3 regions of the Desulfosarcina variabilis str. Montpellier genome follow, and region 3 is predicted to be linked to each of the others. Evidence: riboswitches for the same ligand, from Rfam matches in the RefSeq annotation. Region 3 holds a riboswitch; each other region holds the start of a gene.
The links. A riboswitch is a leader RNA that binds a small molecule or an ion and turns the genes downstream of it on or off. The one in region 3 is predicted to bind cobalamin.
Positions count from the first base shown of each region.

Region 1: another riboswitch for cobalamin. It lies ahead of Dvar_RS32450 (helix-turn-helix transcriptional regulator); the one in region 3 lies ahead of thiC (phosphomethylpyrimidine synthase ThiC).
Region 2: another riboswitch for cobalamin. It lies ahead of Dvar_RS38185 (TonB-dependent receptor plug domain-containing protein); the one in region 3 lies ahead of thiC (phosphomethylpyrimidine synthase ThiC).

Region 1 is NZ_CP159846.1:7,179,859-7,186,205, reverse strand. Features, by position in the region: gene Dvar_RS32460 (TonB-dependent receptor) at 1-1,008, shown strand, start outside; gene Dvar_RS32455 (methyltransferase) at 1,029-2,042, shown strand; cobalamin riboswitch at 2,294-2,500, shown strand; gene Dvar_RS32450 (helix-turn-helix transcriptional regulator) at 2,612-3,604, shown strand; gene Dvar_RS32445 (TonB-dependent receptor) at 3,791-5,851, shown strand; gene Dvar_RS32440 (ABC transporter ATP-binding protein) at 5,918-6,347, shown strand, end outside.
Region 2 is NZ_CP159846.1:8,460,636-8,466,982, forward strand. Features, by position in the region: gene Dvar_RS38180 (TonB-dependent receptor plug domain-containing protein) at 1-1,045, opposite strand, end outside; gene Dvar_RS38185 (TonB-dependent receptor plug domain-containing protein) at 1,163-3,166, opposite strand; cobalamin riboswitch at 3,366-3,750, opposite strand; gene Dvar_RS38190 (adenosylcobinamide amidohydrolase) at 3,928-5,091, opposite strand; gene Dvar_RS38195 (ABC transporter permease) at 5,177-5,911, opposite strand; gene Dvar_RS38200 (ABC transporter ATP-binding protein) at 6,109-6,347, opposite strand, start outside.
Region 3 is NZ_CP159846.1:5,653,037-5,659,383, reverse strand. Features, by position in the region: gene Dvar_RS25500 (ABC transporter substrate-binding protein) at 1-1,323, opposite strand, end outside; gene Dvar_RS25495 (TonB-dependent receptor) at 1,391-3,571, opposite strand; cobalamin riboswitch at 4,076-4,277, shown strand; gene thiC (phosphomethylpyrimidine synthase ThiC) at 4,390-5,709, shown strand; gene cobT (nicotinate-nucleotide--dimethylbenzimidazole phosphoribosyltransferase) at 5,871-6,347, shown strand, end outside.

The DNA of each region.
Region 1 (6,347 bases), 1.5 Mb from region 3:
GAGCTGCGTGTGGATTCATCGTCCGAAAACCTGCAGTGGCTGGCGGGCTTTTATTATGACAACGACCGCAATGAATTCAGTTTCGCATCGGATTCCGATTTCCCGGCCATGGCATCCACGACGCGTCGTGATTTCAATGGTGAGGCCTACGCCGCCTTTGGCCAGATCAGCTATGCACCGATCAAGTCGCTTCGCATCATCGGCGGCCTACGCTATGAGATCCAGGACCAGGAATACGAGAATCATATCCTCAATACCACCATCGATGATTCCTGGGATGAAATCTCTCCCAAACTGGCCCTGGAATACAACTGGACACCATCCACCATGACCTATGTGAGTGTGTCCAAAGGCTACCGGTCGGGCGGGTTCAACACGTTTGCCTCGGATCCCCAATACAATTCCTACGATGAGGAGAAATTGTGGTCCTATGAAATCGGATCGAAAAACCTGTTCTGGGACAACCGGCTGATGATCAATGGCTGCGTTTTCCTGATGGATCTCACCGATATGCAGGTGACCGAGGCCGTGACCCCCATGGAGTCGTACCTGACCAATGCGGCGGAAGCCACGGGCAAGGGCATCGAGCTGGAGATGACGGCAAACATTACCTCTGGCCTGAGCATGATGGCCGGTGTGGGCTACATCGATATTGAATTTGACGACTTCAAGGATGCCCTGGGGGATTACACCGGTAACAAGAATCCCTATGCCCCGGAATACACCTTCAACATCGGTGTCCAGTACCGTTTCCAAAGCGGCCTGTATGCCAGGGCCGATCTGATCGGCTGCGGAGAGATGTATCTGGACCGGGCCAACCAGTACAAAAGGGATGCCTATGAGCTCGTCAACGCCCGGATCGGATACGAAACCGAGCATCTTGACGTTTACCTGTACGGCAAGAACATCTTTGACGAGGAATACAATTCTTATGGCTACTATGATGGATACTATATCATCTACAGCGATCCGGGAGAAGTTGGGTTGCAGGTGACCTGTCGTTTTTAAACAACAATGAAAGGATTATCATGAAGAAACTACCTGAACTAAATTTGCAGATCGATTCACTGTTCGATATCGCCAACGGCCACACCAAGTCCCAATTACTGCTTGCGGCCATTGAGTTGAAAGTATTTGACTACCTGTCCACGCCGCAATCCGCCGAGGCAGTGGCCGACAAATTGGACACGCATCCAGAGTACACCCGTTTTTTGCTCGACGGTCTCACCGCATTGAACCTGGTGTTTAAAAAAGATGGTTGCTATCACAACTGCCCGGATACGCAGGTGACGCTTCACAGCCAGAGCCCGGCCTACCTGGGCAAGATGTTTTCCATGATGGACCAGATGTCCTCATCCATCATGGCGGATATCGGCCAGCGGTTACGCTCCGGGCCTTCAGATGAGCCAGTCGATTTAGGCAACGAAGCCATCTGGGCGGCCCATGCCCGCTCCATGGCCAACTACCAGCGGAGTGGCGCGGCCCAACAAATGGCCACCAGGATCGCGCAGATTGAGGGCTTCGAATCTTTTGAGAAAATGCTGGATCTAGGGGGCGGGCCAGGGCTTTACTGCCTGGCCATGGTAGCCGAACATCCCAACATGAGAGGGGTTATTTTTGATCAACCGGCGGTAACCCAGGTGGCCGAGGAATTCATCGCCGAGTACGAGATGGCGGATCGGGTGACGACCATGGGCGGTGATTATTTAAACGACCCGATTGGCGAAGGCTACGATCTGATCTGGGCCAGTGCGACGCTCAATTTCGCGCGTGCCGGACTGGACGCGATGATCGAGAAAATCCATCATGCCCTGAAACCGGGCGGCGTATTCGTCAGCCACGCGGATGGGCTCACGCAAGAGCGTACCCAGCCTGCGGCCTATGTCCTGGGAAGCATGGCCTGGATGTTCTCGGGGCAGGATATCATGTTCAACAGCGGTGAAATCGCCGAGGCGATGAAGCGTGCCGGTTTTGCATCCGTGGAGAGCGCGACGGTCGAGACCCCCATGATGCCCATGGAACTGGATATTGCCAGGAAATAAAAACCTAAGCTGGGCGATTGTCGAGCTTGCCGCAGATACAAGGCAGGTGGCTTTCCGCTATAGTCGCCTATGCGGGAAGCCACCTAACGCGGTAGATGCGGTAAGATCGGCAATCCCAACGGGTTTCAAATTTATGAGGAAAAACTTCGAAATACACAATAAAATTTACACAGTCTGTAATTCGAAGAAATTTGAAACGCCCAGTTTAGGAAAACGATTGACATGGTACAATCTGAGATGCTTTAAACAACATCGTTTGTTAATTCGCAGGCGTTCGCAAGGACCTATGAGGGAATCCCGTTAAAGTCGGGAGCGGACCCGCCGCTGTAACACATATGCTTTGACTGGTTCAAAGCGGGCATCCTGGCAATGCGTGTCACTGTTCGGCAATGCTCGAATGGGAAGGCCGCCGGGATGGATGTGAAGCCAGAAGACCTGCCTGCGGATCGGCTTGTAATCGCTCCCGGGTAAGGAGTCAATTCAGCCTGTCGTTGTGCCGTCAGGGATTGAACACGGAATCCCCGTTTCCACTGTGGAAGCGGGGATTTTTATTTTGAGGACATGTTATTATGCACCAAATTACCATAAAAGCGATAAACGGATATGAAATGGATCTGTCCGGCGGTGTTTGGTCCGATTTTACGGGGTCTGGGGAAGCATGCTGGCAATTACCGGAGATGATCGGTACAGGCATCATCAAACAAATAGAATTCCGTCCGGGATTTTGTCTGTTTATCGCTGACTATCAGGTGAAACAGGATTGTGTGTGGCAGGTCACCTGCAATCGGCCCGGGTTTGGATTCGGATTTTGCGTTTCCGGTCGAATGCAAGGCCGTTGTGTGGGAATGGACCGGTCCGTGACAACATGTGGAGGTGAGTGCCCGCTGTTTTATTTTCCTTGCCAGTCCGGCACCGTCGTGGATGGCGAGGATACGCGTAGAATTTCTTTTTCGATCATTATCGAGCCCAACGTGTTTAACACGCTTGTGGGGGGCGATTGTGAACATTTTCCGAGCGCATTCAGATCAATTGCGGATGGATCCAGGGACTCCTGGTATTATCAACCCGGCGCCATTACACCGGAAATCCACACTGCCGTCGAATCCATCCTGCGCTGCCCGCTCACCGGGCCTACCCGCCGGCTGTTTCTCGAGAGCAGAACGCTGGAATTGATTGCCTGCCGGTTGAAGCAGATTGACCGGCGCTCACAGACGCCTCTGGATGTCGGTGGTAGCACCTTGGTGGACATCGAAAAGATCCATCAGGCTGCATCGCTTTTAGCCGAAGATATGCAAAACCCGCCAACGCTGTTTGACCTTGCCCGATCCGTTGGAATGTCACACGCCAAAATGAACCGTGGGTTTCATCAAGTGTTCGATACCACCGCTTTTGGGTATCTGAGAAAGATAAGAATGCAGCAGGCAAAGCAGCTGCTGGAATCCCGTCAGGTGAACGTCACGGAGGCGGCCTTTGAGGTGGGATACAACAGCCTGTCCTCCTTTTCCAGGGCGTTTCGCAATCAATTCGGCATGAATCCTCATCAGTGCATTGTTAATGCTTAGTAAACATCTGAATTTTCAATTCCCTTTTTATCATTCATTTCGGACAAATAAAAAATCAAATGGGATTCGCAGACCAAACCCTTTCCGGTGTAAGAGCACGGGGTTGTCACGCTAATTGACCACCGGCTCGGCAAGCCTTTGTGGTCTGGGCCCATTTCATTGCATGGGCAAGGAACAGGAGGGGGGATGAAAAATCTGAGTGGCTGGATAATGGGAGGACTTTTGCTGGTTTGCTGTATTGCGACATCGGGTATTGCCGGGGAGCAAACGGATGTCAGTTTGGAAACGATGACGGTTACGGCCCAGAAGCAGGAGGAAAACGTTCAGGACGTGCCGATGAGCATATCCGTGTTCGGCGAGCAGGACATCGAGGACAGGAAAATCCAATCAATCAGCGAAATTGCGGATTTCGTGCCCAATTTTATGGTGTTCAATGAAGGTGGACCGGGCATCAATACACCATCCATGCGGGGGATTCATGCACCGTTTCTCTCCTATACGACGTCGGTCGGGCTTTTCATCGACGGCGTACCGGTTTTGTCGGCATTCGGATATGAAGATGCACTGCTCGATATAGCGCGCATAGAAGTTCTCAGGGGACCGCAGGGCACCCTGTATGGTAAAAACACGGAAGCCGGTGTCGTCAATATTATCACCGCACAGCCTGACAACCAGTTCCAGGGGAGAGTCAGCGGTGAATTGGGTCGGATGCTATCCGCTGAAGCCGGGGATAAGCTAAAAAAAGACATCTCGTTCAATGTGTGTGGCCCGATACAAAAGGATAGACTCTTTCTGGGCCTGGCCGGGCAATTTTATCAACGCGATGGATATATCGAGAACATAACCGCCGGCGATACCGCCGATGACAGAGAACACTGGTCGGGTAAGGCCCATCTTCGATGGACACCGATGGATCAACTGGATATCTCATTGATTGCTACGATGCTTGAACATGACGACGGATCGATAAATATGAGTTTGGGGGAATACGGCGCGGCCATGTACGGGGTTTCCATTCCTGGGGATCGCAAAGTTGAATCCAATCTTGATGGAACGCTCACACCACGTGAAAATTCGCAAGCGCTAAAAATTAAATATGATATCAACAACTCGTTTACATTGACGTCGATTACCACAAGAAGAGCGTACAATGATAAAGCCGATGGCGATTTAGATTTCACCAGCCAGACGCTATCCCATGTCGTAAAAGATCATGAATTAAAGGCCATGGCCCAGGAGCTGAGGCTGAACTATGCCTCGACGCAATTAAAAGGGCTGTTCGGCCTTTATTATGACAATGACTATAAAAATCTGAAAACCGAGATCAAATCGGATTATCCAAGCATAGCCAGTGTCACCGACAGGGATATTGAAGGGGACACCTACGCCGCCTTTGCCAATGTTACCTATGGACTGACCCGGCACCTCAATTTGATTGCCGGCTTGCGCTATGAACAGCAGGATCAGGAATTTGAAGATAATCTCGACGATAGACAATTCGACGATTCCTGGGATGCCGTTACACCCAAAATAGGCGTGGAATACCATTTTGCCCCCGAGATCCTGACCTATGCAAGCGCGTCAAAAGGGTATCGTTCCGGTGGATTCAACGCGTCGGCACCAAACGATTCTCCATACTACAGCTATGATGAAGAGGAGTTGTGGTCCTATGAAATCGGAATCAAAAACATGTTGCTGGACAACCGAATCATTCTCAACGGCGCGGTTTATTATATGGACATCAGCGATATGCAGGTCAATGATGCCGTCTCGCCAACCCTATCTTACCTGACCAATGCCGCAAAGGCCACGGGGAAGGGGGTTGAGGTGGATGCAGTGGTCAGGGTAACCGAAGGACTGAGCCTCATGGGCAGTTTTGGGTATACGGATTTGGAATTCGATGACTTCTCCGATGAGCTGGGTAATTACGAGGGCAATCGGAATACCTATACGCCGGACTATACCTATACCATCGGTGCGCAATACCGGAATTCTATCGGCTTATACTTCAGAGCGGACTTGATCGGCTATGGCAAGATGTATTTCGACCGGGCAAATGAGTATTCACGGGATGCCTATCAACTCGTCAATGCCAAAATCGGCTACGAAACCGAACGCTTCGATGTCTATCTCTATGGTAAAAACGTTTTTGACGAGGAATACAATTCCTATGGTTATTGGGGCGGATTTTACACGATCTACAGCGATCCGGGAGAGGTTGGTCTGCAAGTGAACTGGCGGTTTTAAATGCCCAATGGCGGTGGCGGAACTGAGATGCCCATACCCGATGAAAGAAACAGCCAAGGGATGATTATGCAAGAAGCAATACGAAAACCGAACGGGATACTGGATTTTGCCGCCCCTTACCGGGGCAGACTGATTGTCTCCGTATGCGAGCTATTGCTCAGCGGCGTGGCAAATATGGCGGCCTATCTTGTGGTTGCCCATATCTTTACGAGACTATTTGCCAACGCCCCTTTACCCACAGGCTATATGGTTACCGTGGCAGCACTTGTTCTTGTTTTTTTGCTCGTAAAAACCGGCCTTGAGTATCTGGGGCTGGATCACTCCCATTTTGTGGCCTACAGCATCCTGGCCAACTTGAGAGCGGCCCTTGCGGAAAAGCTTTTGAAAATGCCCATGGGAAATGTCCGGAAAAGGGGGCATGGGGAAATCAAAAAGAATTTTGTCGACAATGTCGAGGAAATGGAACTGCTTTTGGCGCACATGATACCCGAGGGCA
Region 2 (6,347 bases), 2.8 Mb from region 3:
GGAACCGGTGCGCGGACCAGGAAATCTCATCCTTGATTTGGAGTCCCCGCCAGCTGGTCTCCGAGTCATAGCTGCGATAGGCCGGCACAATTTCTGAACCGCTGTAGCGCCTGTAAGTTTCAGACTCCTCGCCGGTGTAATAACCGGTAAAGGAAAGGTGGTTGTTTGCTCCCAGGCCGCCACCAAGGGTAAAATCCATGCCATAATTATCGATGTCCTTGTTTCCGGGCCGGGTATCGCCATCAGCAAGATCACCCGGCGTTTCGATATCGCGGCCCTGGTAAAGGTCACCGCTCACATCGATACGCCAGGTTTCACCCAGATCGGCGCCCAGACGGAGCCCTCCATTCTTGGTCTCAAAGCTGGTATTGGCTCGTTTTTCACCATTGCCCATGGTAAGGTTGTCCTGCTGATCGTATCGCCGTCCGTAAATATCGAAGTCAAAACGCGAGCCAAGCCCCCCACCCAGGGATGCCTTCTGAAAATTGGTTTCAAAGGACCCAAAGCCGATTTCGGCATTACCGGTCAGCTCCTCGGTGTTTTTCTTGGTAATGATATTGACCACACCGCCCATGGCCTCCCCGCCGTAAAGTGATGAGGCCGGCCCTTTGAGGACTTCGATGCGCTCGACATTATCGACCAGAACGGTAGCCAGGTTGGATGCGCCCACCGGGCGACCATTTTTCAGGGTCAGCGAACGCTTGGTGATGCCGGAAAATTCCGGTCGGAACCCCCGGATGCCGATACCGGCCAGGGCGCCAGGGTATTCGATAACACCAATGGAAGCATTCTTTTTCAATTGTTCGGTGACCGTTTCGCCCACAGTCATTTCGAGATCCAAATTATCAATCACCTCGATTTTAGTAGGGATTTTTTTCACATTTGTTTCACTACGAGTGGCTGTGACCACCATTTCGTCCATTTCAACGGATTTTTCCGCCTCCTCGGTAATCTCCTCAGCAAGCGCCGGCATCCCCGTCGTCAACACCATCGCCACAATTATGATCAGCAGTTTCAGAACAGTTCTTTCATTTTTTCGCATCATTGTCCTCTGTCTCAGTCTTTCCGTTGTAGTTGCAGGGCATCGAACGAACGGCATCCGCCCCAATGGTCGGTCAGGGCAAATGCCATCCTTAAGTTTAACAAAAACCATTCATGGGGCTTAAAACGTATACGTCAGACCAACCCGATAGTTTCTTTCAGCCATCAGGTACCCCCGAACCCACTCGACCTGATCGTCAAACAGGTTCAACACACTGCCGCGCACCTCCCAATGGTCCAGAAAACGGTAGCGCAGGGTCAGATCCCAAAAATCGAAACTGCCCTTTTCTTCATCTTCATAGGTGTCGTAGTTGGTGATCATCTGAGGTCCCACGAGTACATGACTCAACTGGGTGCTGAAACCGGCATAGCTGACACTCACACCGCTTTTCACCTCGTAGTCGGAAATGTATTGCAGGTCTTCGCCAGTATCTTTGTCATCCTTGGTGGTATTGAAGGCGGCGTTGGAGTAAACAGAAACACCGACCGTCCAATCGAACATCCGGTCAATCCACCACTGGAAGTTGACGTCGAAACCGGCCATTACGGAATCGCCGTGGTTTTCGTAGGTGCTGACCGCATCACCGTCCACCTCATCGGTAACCTGCACGATCTTGTCTTCGTAATCGGTATGGAAGTATCCGACTTGCAGGGTGAAAAACTCGTGAAAGAGATCAACGCCCACGTCATAGGTCAGACTGGTCTCGGGATCCAGATCCGGATTCCCCAGATAATGCGTGCCGTTGCTGTGGACATAGTCGGCAGAGAGTTGATCGGCGGATGGCGATTTGAAACCTTCGCCGACGTTGGCCCGCAAGCGCAGGAATTCATCGATAACCTTTACGCCGATGCCTACCTTGGGAGAAACGTGATCGTAAACCTCATTTTTTTCGTTGAAATCAGGCAAATCACCGGTTTTGGGTCTCACCGTGGTGACATCGAAGCGATCGTACCGGACCGCGGCAATGACATTGATGCGATTATCCCACAAATCCAGGGAGTCCTGTGCGAACAGGGCCTGGGTATCATACTCCATGCCCGGCGTGTAGGGCGTGGACGGCTGCCCATCGGACACGCCCTCGGACTCCTTTTCCAGCCATTCCAGATTGAATCCGACGAGCAGCCGGTTCCAGGAATTCATGTGCCATTCGAACTGATGGTCGGTTCCTAATGTTTCGTCGATGTATTTGGTCTGATCGGATTCCGCAACCGGGTCTCCCCAGTACCAATGATTTTTATCCCGCAGGTAATAGGCCAGGCCCCGCCAGTGGACCGCATTACCGAAATAATCCCCATTGTATTCCAGATCGGCATAGGCGTGGTCTTTCTCGTTGTGTTGACTGGCGTCCTCCCGATAGCGGGTATACGCATCGCCGTCCCAATCGGGTGATTCGCTGGTCAGATCGGCATAGTTACCTCCCAGCCGAAGCTCGTGGTTTTCGTTGACGGTAAACACGAGGTTGCCGCCGACATTTTTCCGCGTGACGCCGGTGTTGTATACGGTCCCGAATTCAGGATCATCATAGTCATCGGTGTCTTCATAGGAACCCGTCAGATGGAAACGCAACCTGTCATTGACCTCGCCACCGGTAGACAACTGGCCCTTGTAGTAATCGAAGCTTCCCGCATCACCGCCAACCGAAACGAAAAGATCCCCGTCTCCTTTTTTGGTGATCAGGTTGATCACGCCCCCCATGGCCGCCGAGCCGTACAGGGCCGATGCCGGCCCCTTGGTTACTTCGATCCGTTCGATGCGGTCCATATTGATCTTGGCCGCATTGCCGGTGCCCACCCGATGACCGTCAACGAGCAGCAACACGTACCCTTTGACGTCATCTCCGTGGCTTTCGGTCCGGAACCCCCGCAGGCCCACGGGACTCAGCAGGCCGTTGTACTTGTGGAAGTGGCCGGTAATATACTTGCCGATCAGGTCGCCGATGTCGAGTGCACCGGACATTTCGATCTTTTCCCTGTCGATCACCTGAGTGGTGACCGGCACATCGATAGCGCGTTCCTCACTGCGGGTGGCGGTGACCACCATTTCATCCACGGACTGGGTGCCTTGCGTTTGCTGGCCAAAGGCAGCCGCACTCATCATCAACATGATCACCATTGCCGTAATCATCCTCTTCAACACTGTCCTGTTTTCATCTCTCATCTTTTCTGCATCTCCTCTCTGATTGATAGAGGGGGCAGCATTGTCCGTATAGCGAACACCTGAAATAAAAAAGCCCCTAACGGGGCTTGATAACTTCTCGATAACGGACAAGGGGCTCCCCCTGCCGGTATATAAAAAGTCGACCGAATCCACGTCAGTACGATTCACTTTTTTGACTGCAACCGGCAGGTCTTCTGGCTTCGCCGTTCGATGGACGGCCTTCCCATCCTTTTTCAACAGGACAGTGGCATTAACGCCCATGAATTTCTCAGAGCCTGTTTGATAAATCCGTCGAAGGCCCGCTAAACGGCGTTGGAAAGTGACTCAAAATGCTCACATATTACATATATGCTCCGCTTTTAAGCCACTTTCCGCCTTGTTATCGGGCCTGATCCAGACTTCTCAAACAGGCTCTCAATTTTGATCTTCCCCAGAATAGGAATATACAAGAGACAGCGTTACAGCGTCGGGTACGCTCCCGTTTTTCACGGGATTCCCTATTATCGCCCGGCATTAATATGTTCCAGGCGACCGGTTACAGGTTATATTGATATACGTTTTTTTCCTCCTTTTCAGTGGTTCTGAGTCCGGACTTCTAATGACGGGGAGATAGGGTGAGGGAGAGACACGGGGAAAAAGCTATCTCTCCCAATCTCCCCGTCTCCGATTCACCCAATCACCTTGTCACCCAATCTCCCACTCACCGATCACCGATCACTGATAACCGATCACCGTTTCTCATCATCACTCCACTTATCCGCAAACCCCACAGCAAAAGCCCGGCAAGCCAAATCGACAAACCCGCCGTTGTTACCTTGCGAACGGGTAGGCGCCAACTTCTCCCGGTATTCGGCAAGGCGCCGGTAATCACCACCTATCGCACAGGCCACCTGGGCGGCATAAGCACCCATCACCTCGCTCCAGCAGGTGGAGGGCAGCACGCCCCAGGCAAATTTATCCTTGAGATGCGCCATGGCAGCCACGGCAGCCACAGTCACCGGATCACGCTCGATTTCGGTAAAATTGTCACGCAGCAGTCGGGCCTGTGTTTCATTCAGATGCCGACAGATGGCGTCCTGCAATCCGGCCCGATTCAGACCAAACCGCTGGAGGTGAATCTTGGCCGAGCATTGACCCGCCGGTGTCAGATTGTTCTGATTAGCCAGGGTCTGTTTAACCGCTGCCTTTACCGCCCGCCCGATCAGTTCTCCGAGCTTGGCATGCTTGCCGGCGCTGGTCAGGGGCGGGTCATCGGTCTGCATGGCGGCCACGACAATCTGGTCGGTACCCGTGCCGGTGGCCAGGCCGTCAGAATAACGCGAGTTCACAGCCAGTTCCTGGAGGGCCGCACTCTTGGCTTCTGTCGCGGTCATGACGGTTCGGGTCATGGCGCCGGGAATCAGCGGCTTATTGATCAGGATCATGCTGTTGATGGTGCCCGGTCCCGGCTTGCTTTCCGCCGGCGGCAGTGTTTCGAACCCGTCGGCAGTCTCGAAAATCGAAGCCGGGTCACCGGCCCGTCCGGCATTGCCTTCGACGCCGCCGGTAATCACGGCCACCACCTGCAGATCGCGGAACTGTTCACACACAAAGGCGGCATTGTTCATATTGGCCGCCGTGCCCATGGTGGCACAGGACTCGGCTGGAAGGCCGTATGGCTCGCAGGTCCGCTCACGGTAGAGGGTAGGATCACGCCACAGTTTGGCTGCTATGCTGTGACTGTGACCGGCCGGCTCGCAGCTCTGATGGTTGTAGATATGCTCCAGCCCGTCCTGCAGGCCACCGGCCGCCCGACAGGTGGAAAGCACCTGGTGGGGCCGGATGAATCTGGCATAGATGATCTTCTCTTCGCGGTGGATCTCTACGCCTTCGTAGTAGGTTTCGATCAGCATCCTTCTTTCAATGCTCCTTATAGTTATTAAACCTTTTCTCCGCGTCTCCCCGTCTCCCCTTCCCCCGCTCTCCCCTTCATTTTCATCAGTCTCTGGCTTTATTAACCGTCCCCAAAGCCAAAACAAAAAACACCAGCCCGGCCACACTGAGCATGGCATAGGCCTGCCAGGTGGGAGACTGGCCAAAGGCCGTGCTGCGAATGGCATTGGACGCATGGGTGAGCGGCAGAACCGACAAGGTCTTCTGAGCCCAGACGGGCAAGCGGTCCAAGGGAAAAAACGTGCCGCCCAAAAAGGCCATGGGTGTGATGACGAAACTGGTCAACAGGCTCTGATCGGCGTGGGATTTGACCAGCATTGCCAGGGCCACGGCCAGGGAGGCAAACACGAAGCTGTTGAGCAGTACCGCCAGCCAGAGCAACGGCCCGTAGTTCAGATGCACGCCGAACAGCAGGCTCAGGATCAAAATCACGCCGATAGCCATAAGCGCGCGGGTCATACCAGCCAGCACCTCTCCGGCGACATAGGCGATATTGCGGATGGGTGCGGCCTGAAATTCCTCAAAAATATACCAGTAAAAACGCGCCACATTGATATCCGTGGCGATGCCGAAGCTTTGGGTCATGCTGCTCATGGCAATCAGGCCGGGGATGAGAAATTCCAAATAGGAACGGCCATCGACCCGCACCGCGCCTCCCATGGCATAGCCAAAGGCGATTAAATAGAGCAGCGGCGAAACCGCCATACCGGCAATCTGACGTTTGAACCGGCGTTTGAGAATCAATACTTCGCGGAGGTATACGGCGATGAATCCTTGCATGGTTGTGCCTTGCGTTATAGGTAACTATTGCTTTCTCTCATTGTTGGGTTTCGCTCTGCTCTACCCAACCTACGTAATTAGAGTGTTAAGTTTGAAGTTTGAAGTGTTAAGGAGCGGATCGGATCTAATTTTTAAAAATCGATAGAATACCTTTACTTAACACTTAAAACTTTACACTTAACACTGATTAATAGCTTTTAGTGCGCACCATGACCGGCATGGGCCTTACTCGCATGCCCACCATGCCCGCCACCATGTGATCCATGCCCATGACTACCATGCGCCTGCCCGCCATGGACCGGCTTTGTCTCACCTGGAGCGGCATCCACCTTCTTGCCGGTCAGGGATAAAAACGCATCTTCCAGGTTGACCCGGCGCAGGGTAAACCCATTGTTGCTGGCCGCACCCGACGCCTGGGCTGCCTCCCGGCTGGGAA
Region 3 (6,347 bases):
GTTGGGCCGGCCGAAAAAGGAGTGGGTTTGAAAATGGGTCAGGTCATCGGCGTTATCGTGCATCAGGTCCGGCATTCCCGACATGAACAGGTGATTTTTGTGCACTTCCTTGGTCCACATGGAAAAATCAACCTGTTTAAGTTCCAGAGCGATGCCCAACTGTGAGAAATCCTCCCGCAGTACCGCGGCGATTTTTTCGACCACGCAGGCCGACCCCTTGCCGCCCAGCACGAAAACCAGACGCACCGGTTGCCCTGAGGGATCGCAAAGGACATTCTTTTTTAAATGGTAACCGGCCTCGGCGAGCAATTCCTGCGCACGATGCGGGTCAAAGGCGTCGGCTGTGATGGTTTTGTCGATGCAGTCGGCGGCATGGCGCGGCATCAGCCAGCTGTACGCCGGCGCTCCGTAACCATGAAACACGATCCTGGTGATCCGCTCCCGGTCCACCAAATGTGCCAGCGCCAGGCGGAAAGCAGGTGATGCGGTGGGGCCCATGCGGCAGTTGAAGCAAAGACCGTACAATCGCTTGCTCGGACAGTGCAGCAGAGAGATGTTTTTTTCCCGCTCCAAAATGGGCGCGATCCAGGGCAGCACGGCATCCATGCCCTGGATCGCGCCTGACTTGAGAGCCAGGTTCTGGATGTCGGTGTTTTTAACGACCCGCAGGATCACCCGGTCGAAGGCCGGCTTGCGGCCATGGTAAGCGCCGAAGCGCTTCATTTCGAAAAACTGGCCGGGGATCCGGCGCACAAAGGCAAAGGGCCCCGTACCCACCAAATGGCGATCTGCATGGCGCATGGGATTCTTGATATCCTTCCAAATGTGGCGGGGAATGATAGCGATTCCCGGGCAATGGGAAAGATGGTCCAGGAATTCGGAAAAACTCTCCTTGAGATGAAAGATTACCGTATGATCATCCGGGCAGTGGACCTGCTCAACCATCCACAACACCGTAGACAGCCAGAGATGGTTGGCCTTCATATAATCATGGGTGAATTTTACATCCCATGCCGTGAAGGGGGTTCCGTCGTGCCAGCGGGCGTTTTTTACCAATTGGAAGGTCCAGGTCCTTGCTGCCGCGTCGCTTTGCCAGCTTTTGGCCAGCCAGCCGTCGTATCCTCCCCGGCTGTTTTTGGTCACCAATCCCTCGTAGATCAGCGACCCGGTGGGACCGCCGCCCTTGTGCAGGATCGATCCCTTGAGAAAGTCGTCCGCCACCGGCAGCACCAACGGCTCCGCTGCCAGAATGCAATCGGGGGCGGCCAGCAGCAGGGACAGGCAGATGGCCAGCAGCCATATGTTCGGACGGGTCCTTTTCATTGTTGCTCCAAGTCTGGGGCTGTGACGCGCTGACGCTAAGCAGCCCGGTTCGGTTTGTCCAATGATGCTAAAATCGGAAACTCACCTCGGCGCTGAAAGACTGATCGGTCATGGGATACCCCCGTGAATTTTCGTAGGCTTCGTTGAACAGGTTTTTTACGTAGAGCCCGAGGCTTAAATCCTTGATCAGATTTTTTCCTTTGAAAAGGAGCTGTCTGACGCCGAGATCAAAGACATTGTAGGCGGACATGGGGTTGTCGATGGAGACGTAGTTGCCGCTGCCTTCGGGGATTTCTGCAATGTCATGGGCGATCTGCTCATCCTGATATTTGTAGTCGAGCATGACCACCGTTTTTTCGAAGGGGCGGTAGCGCAATCCGGCACTGATCCGGTGCTTGGCCACGTCACCGAGCTCCATGCCGGCCGGCTCGCTGCCGTCGTATTCGTAATCCTGAAAGGCGTAGCTGATGTAAAATGAGAGCGGATCGAGCAGATTTCCGTTCAGTTCCACCTCGACGCCCTGACGGGTCACTTCATCAAGGTTGATATACATGTCGCTGCCCTCGAGGCCCTCGGGAAGGCCTTCTCCGGTGAAGACCTTTCTTCCGTCGCGCATCTGGAACATCGAATACTGGCCGTAGTCCCAGTTGTCCGCCACGTAATCCTTGATCTCGTAGTAGGAGAAATCGACCTTGAGGTTGATGTTCTGCCACAGTCTGCGGTTGAATATGAGATCGTAGTTGATCCCGTGCTCAGGTTCCACCTGTGCGTAGCGTCCCGGACAGACGAGGCAATATGGCGCCACGTTCCAGAACTTGCTTACCCCTGCCGAAATCGATGTATCGCGCAGCCAGGCGGCGTGATCGCCAAGCTGGTAGGTGGCGAAAAACTTGGGCATCCACTGGTCGAAATCTTTCTCGATGTACCGCTGGGGCGGATCGAGGGTCACCTGATAGCCCTCCACAGACCCCCATCCGGTGATGGTGGAGTAGTTGTTGATGCTCAGGCTTACCTCCTCGTACCGCAACCCGGCCCGGACGCTCAGCCTGTCCGTGATCTGCCAGTTGTCTTCGATAAACCCCGACCGGCTGCTTCTCACCCGGTTGTCATCATCTTCACGTGGATCGAAACTGACATAGTATTCAAGAAAGTCAAACCCCAGCACCACGGTATGGGCATTGAACAGCCTGATTTCGTCCTGGATGTTGAATGCCAGATTTTTGCCGGCCGAATTCGGATTGACCACCAGTTGTCCGTCGTCCAGGCTGGTGGAGTAATGTTTGTCTTTTTCGATATAGGAAAGGCCAAAGGAAAAATCACCGATGGGTGTTGGTTGTAAATACGAAAATCGATGCGATGTGTTTTCCAGGTGATACTTCGAATCATCGGCGATATCCCCGGCCGTGCTGGAAGTGACCTCCGGATAGGCTGGATCATAGTCTCCGGAAGGATCGTTTTTTGCGTATGACTCACGATCCTTTTCCACGTAATTGCCCATGTACTTGAAATATGCCCCGGAGGTGAAGGTATAACCCAACATCCAGCCGTAGCTGTCCATCACCGCATCGCCGTGGCGCAGGTACCCGTTGGTTGTGTACCGATGATAGGTGGCGGCCATATTGAATCCTTCATAGCCGCTTTCAAGGACGGCCCGATTGTCGTAGGTAGCGTACTCGCCAATACTCGAGCGAAGCTTGATGTCCGGCTTGACCGTTTTTTTTCTTGTGAGGGGTTTGGTCTTGAAATTGATCACCCCGCCCATGGCCTTGCCCGAATATCTGGCCGAGTGGGCACCGGGAATGATCTCCACCGACGCGATCTGATCAAGGGGCACCAGGCTGTAATCCACCACCTGGCCGAAATGCAGCGGCTGATCGAAGGTGACGCCGTCCACGGCATTGACATAACGCCGAACATCAAATCCCCGAAGCAGGATCGGCGATTCTCCCCGTTCGGATCGGACATCGATGTCGCTTTTGCCCCGGAAATCGACCAGCGCGCTGTCTTTGAGAATATCCACCACATTATGGACAGGCGCGGCTTTTTCGTAATCTTCAACATCAATGACCGTTTTTTCCGGGTCGCTGATAGGCATGCTGTGGTTGCCCGGTGCCGTGACCGTCACGTCCTTGAGCTTTACCCTTTTGCTGTTCGCGTTTTGCCCATCATCGGCGGCCTGGGCTCCTGCTACCAGCAACAAGAGAACAACAACAGCCGTTGCGAGCAAAGGGGTGGTGTGGAACTTCATCGCATTTCCCTCCGTGCATGATTGATTGTAACAAGCCGGCGCTTTGCATTGACGAAAGGGATACTGCGATGCTATCTTCAGCTCGAGTATCCTTTCGCCTTTACGAAAGGGGCTCCTTGTCGAAGGCAATCTCGCGTTCCTTGGCCGGAGTGGGGTTGCCTTCTTTTTTTGTTGGGTTTTGTCGTTAAAAAAAAAGACCACGCGATCGCAACCGTATTCGGTTGCATGGACCTTCGTGGTCTTGAGTTAAAGATGTTGCTCGTTTTATTCGTTGATCAACGGTGGATAGTAAAACTATTACCGTTTCCTGTAACGGGCGTGAGACAGCTTCGGCTTCTCTGAGTTGTGAAATTCGATTATGCGCGTTACAAGGATATGCTCATTATCTTCGATTGGCACATAAGTCAAGCTTTATAATCACCATTTAGATTCTATTTCTCACGCATTCGATCGAGACGGAAGGGGTAAAAAAGCCATTGACAGCAGCAGATTCTTCTTTTACATCAACCAGTGATGTTTTGCGGTGCCCTTTGAAAGGGATAATAGGGAACCCGGTGTAAATCCGGGACGAACCCGTCGCTGTGAGCGGGGACGATGGCTGCCAAAACCACTGTGTCGTGTTAATGTAACCGAAACGATGCGGGAAGGGGGCGGCCGGTAGGATGATCCGCGAGTCAGAAGACCTGCCGTGAAACGATGTGTCTTGGTGGTGATGGCAAAGCCCCAGGCTGAAATTACATTTTCGGTCCTGGGTTTTTTTATTTGTGCGGTGACCCCGTCCAATTTCCCACGCCGAGCAACCTAAGGAGAACATCCCCATGAAGACACAGATCGAGATGGCCAGAGAAGGTATCGTCAGCCGGCAGATGCAGGTCGTGGCTGTCGATGAAAACATCGATGTGGAAATTATCCGCCAGCGGGTGGCCAGGGGCCAGATTGTCATTCCCAACAACCCCTTTCGGAAAATGCAAAAGGTGGTCGGCATCGGCCGGGGGCTCAAAACCAAGGTTAACGCCTCCATCGGCACCTCCTCGGACATCTGTGATATCGATTTTGAGGTGAGAAAAGCGGTGGCCGCCGAGGAAGAGGGGGCCGATACCCTCATGGAACTGTCCGCCGGTGGGGATCTGGATGCCGTGCGCCGCGCCGTGCTGGCCGCCACCACCCGGCCCGTGGGAAACGTGCCGCTTTATCAGGCCTTCAAGAAAACCACCCGCAAGACCCATAATCCCGCCAAACTGGATCCTGAATATCTTTTCGATCTGATCGAGCAGCAGTTGGCCGATGGTCTGAGCTTCATGGCCATTCACTGCGGCATCAACCAGTACACCATCCGACGTCTGAGAAAACAGGGCTTCCGTTACGGCGGTCTGGCCTCCAAGGGCGGTACGTTCATGGTGGCCTGGATGGACATGAACAAGAAGGAAAACCCCTTGTACGAGCAGTTCGACCGGGTCTGCGCCCTGATGAAAAGATATGACGCCGTGCTTTCCCTGGGTAACGGCATCCGGGCCGGGGCCATCCACGACAGTCACGACCGCGCCCAGATGGCGGAGATGATCATCAATTGCGAACTGGCCGAGATCGGTCGTGAAATGGGCTGTCAGACCATGGTCGAGGGGCCGGGACACGTCCCCCTGGACGAGATCGCCGGCAATATTATGATGGAAAAACGCATGAGCGGGAAGGCGCCTTATTATGTCCTGGGACCGATTCCTTCCGATGTGGGGGCGGGCTACGATCACGTTACCGCTGCCATTGGTGCGGCGGCATCGGCCCGCCATGGTGCCGATCTGATCTGCTATATTACACCCGCCGAACACCTGGCCCTGCCCACAGAGGCCGATGTGCGCGAGGGCGTGCGGGTAACCCGCCTGGCCGTGCACATCGGTGATCTGAGTAAATACCCCGAGCGGCGCGACCGCGACCGCCAGGCCGCCATGGCCCGCCGTGACATGCGTTGGGATGATTTGCAGGAACTGCTTCTTTTCCCGCAAGTGGCCAAGGCGATCCGTGACAACCGGCAGCCGGAGCGGCCTAAGACCTGTACCATGTGCGGGGATTTCTGTGCCATGCAAAAGGGCATGGAAGTGTTCAAACAAGATATTTCAGCTAACAAAATTGCCGAATCTTTCTGAAAACCAAGGATCCAGGCCGTTTTTCAGCCGTTATCGTATTCGTTGTCGTAATCGACGGGATAACACGATTCAAGTACGACGATAACGATTCCGACGACGATTATAAACAATCATTTGTCAATTGAAGTCATTATATTAAGTGTTGATCGAAGGAGGTCATCATGAGTCTGATTGAGAAAAGCATCAATGCGATCATACCGCCCGATGAGGCCATTTTTAACCAGGCCAACCAGCGTCTGGCCGACCAGGCGCGTCCTGCAGGCAGCCTGGGGATGCTGGAAAGCGTTTCGGCGCGTCTGGCTGCCATTTTCGGCACCCTGGACGTGCGTTTGACGAACAAGGTGATCATCACCTGCGCCGGCGATCACGGCGTGACCGAAGAAGGAGTCAGTCTCTTTCCGCAAGAAGTCACTCCCCAGATGGTGTTCAACTTTGTCGGTGGGGGGGCATCCATCAATGTTCTTGGCAAGCATGCCGGAGCGCGGGTGATTGCCGCCGACCTGGGCGTCAATTTCGATTTTGATCCAGGCCTTCCAATCTTTCACAAGAAAGTGGCCAAGGGCACGGCCAATTTTGCCCGCGTGCCGGCCATGACCCGCGAGCAGGCCGAGCAAAGCGTTTGTGCGGGGATTGAAATC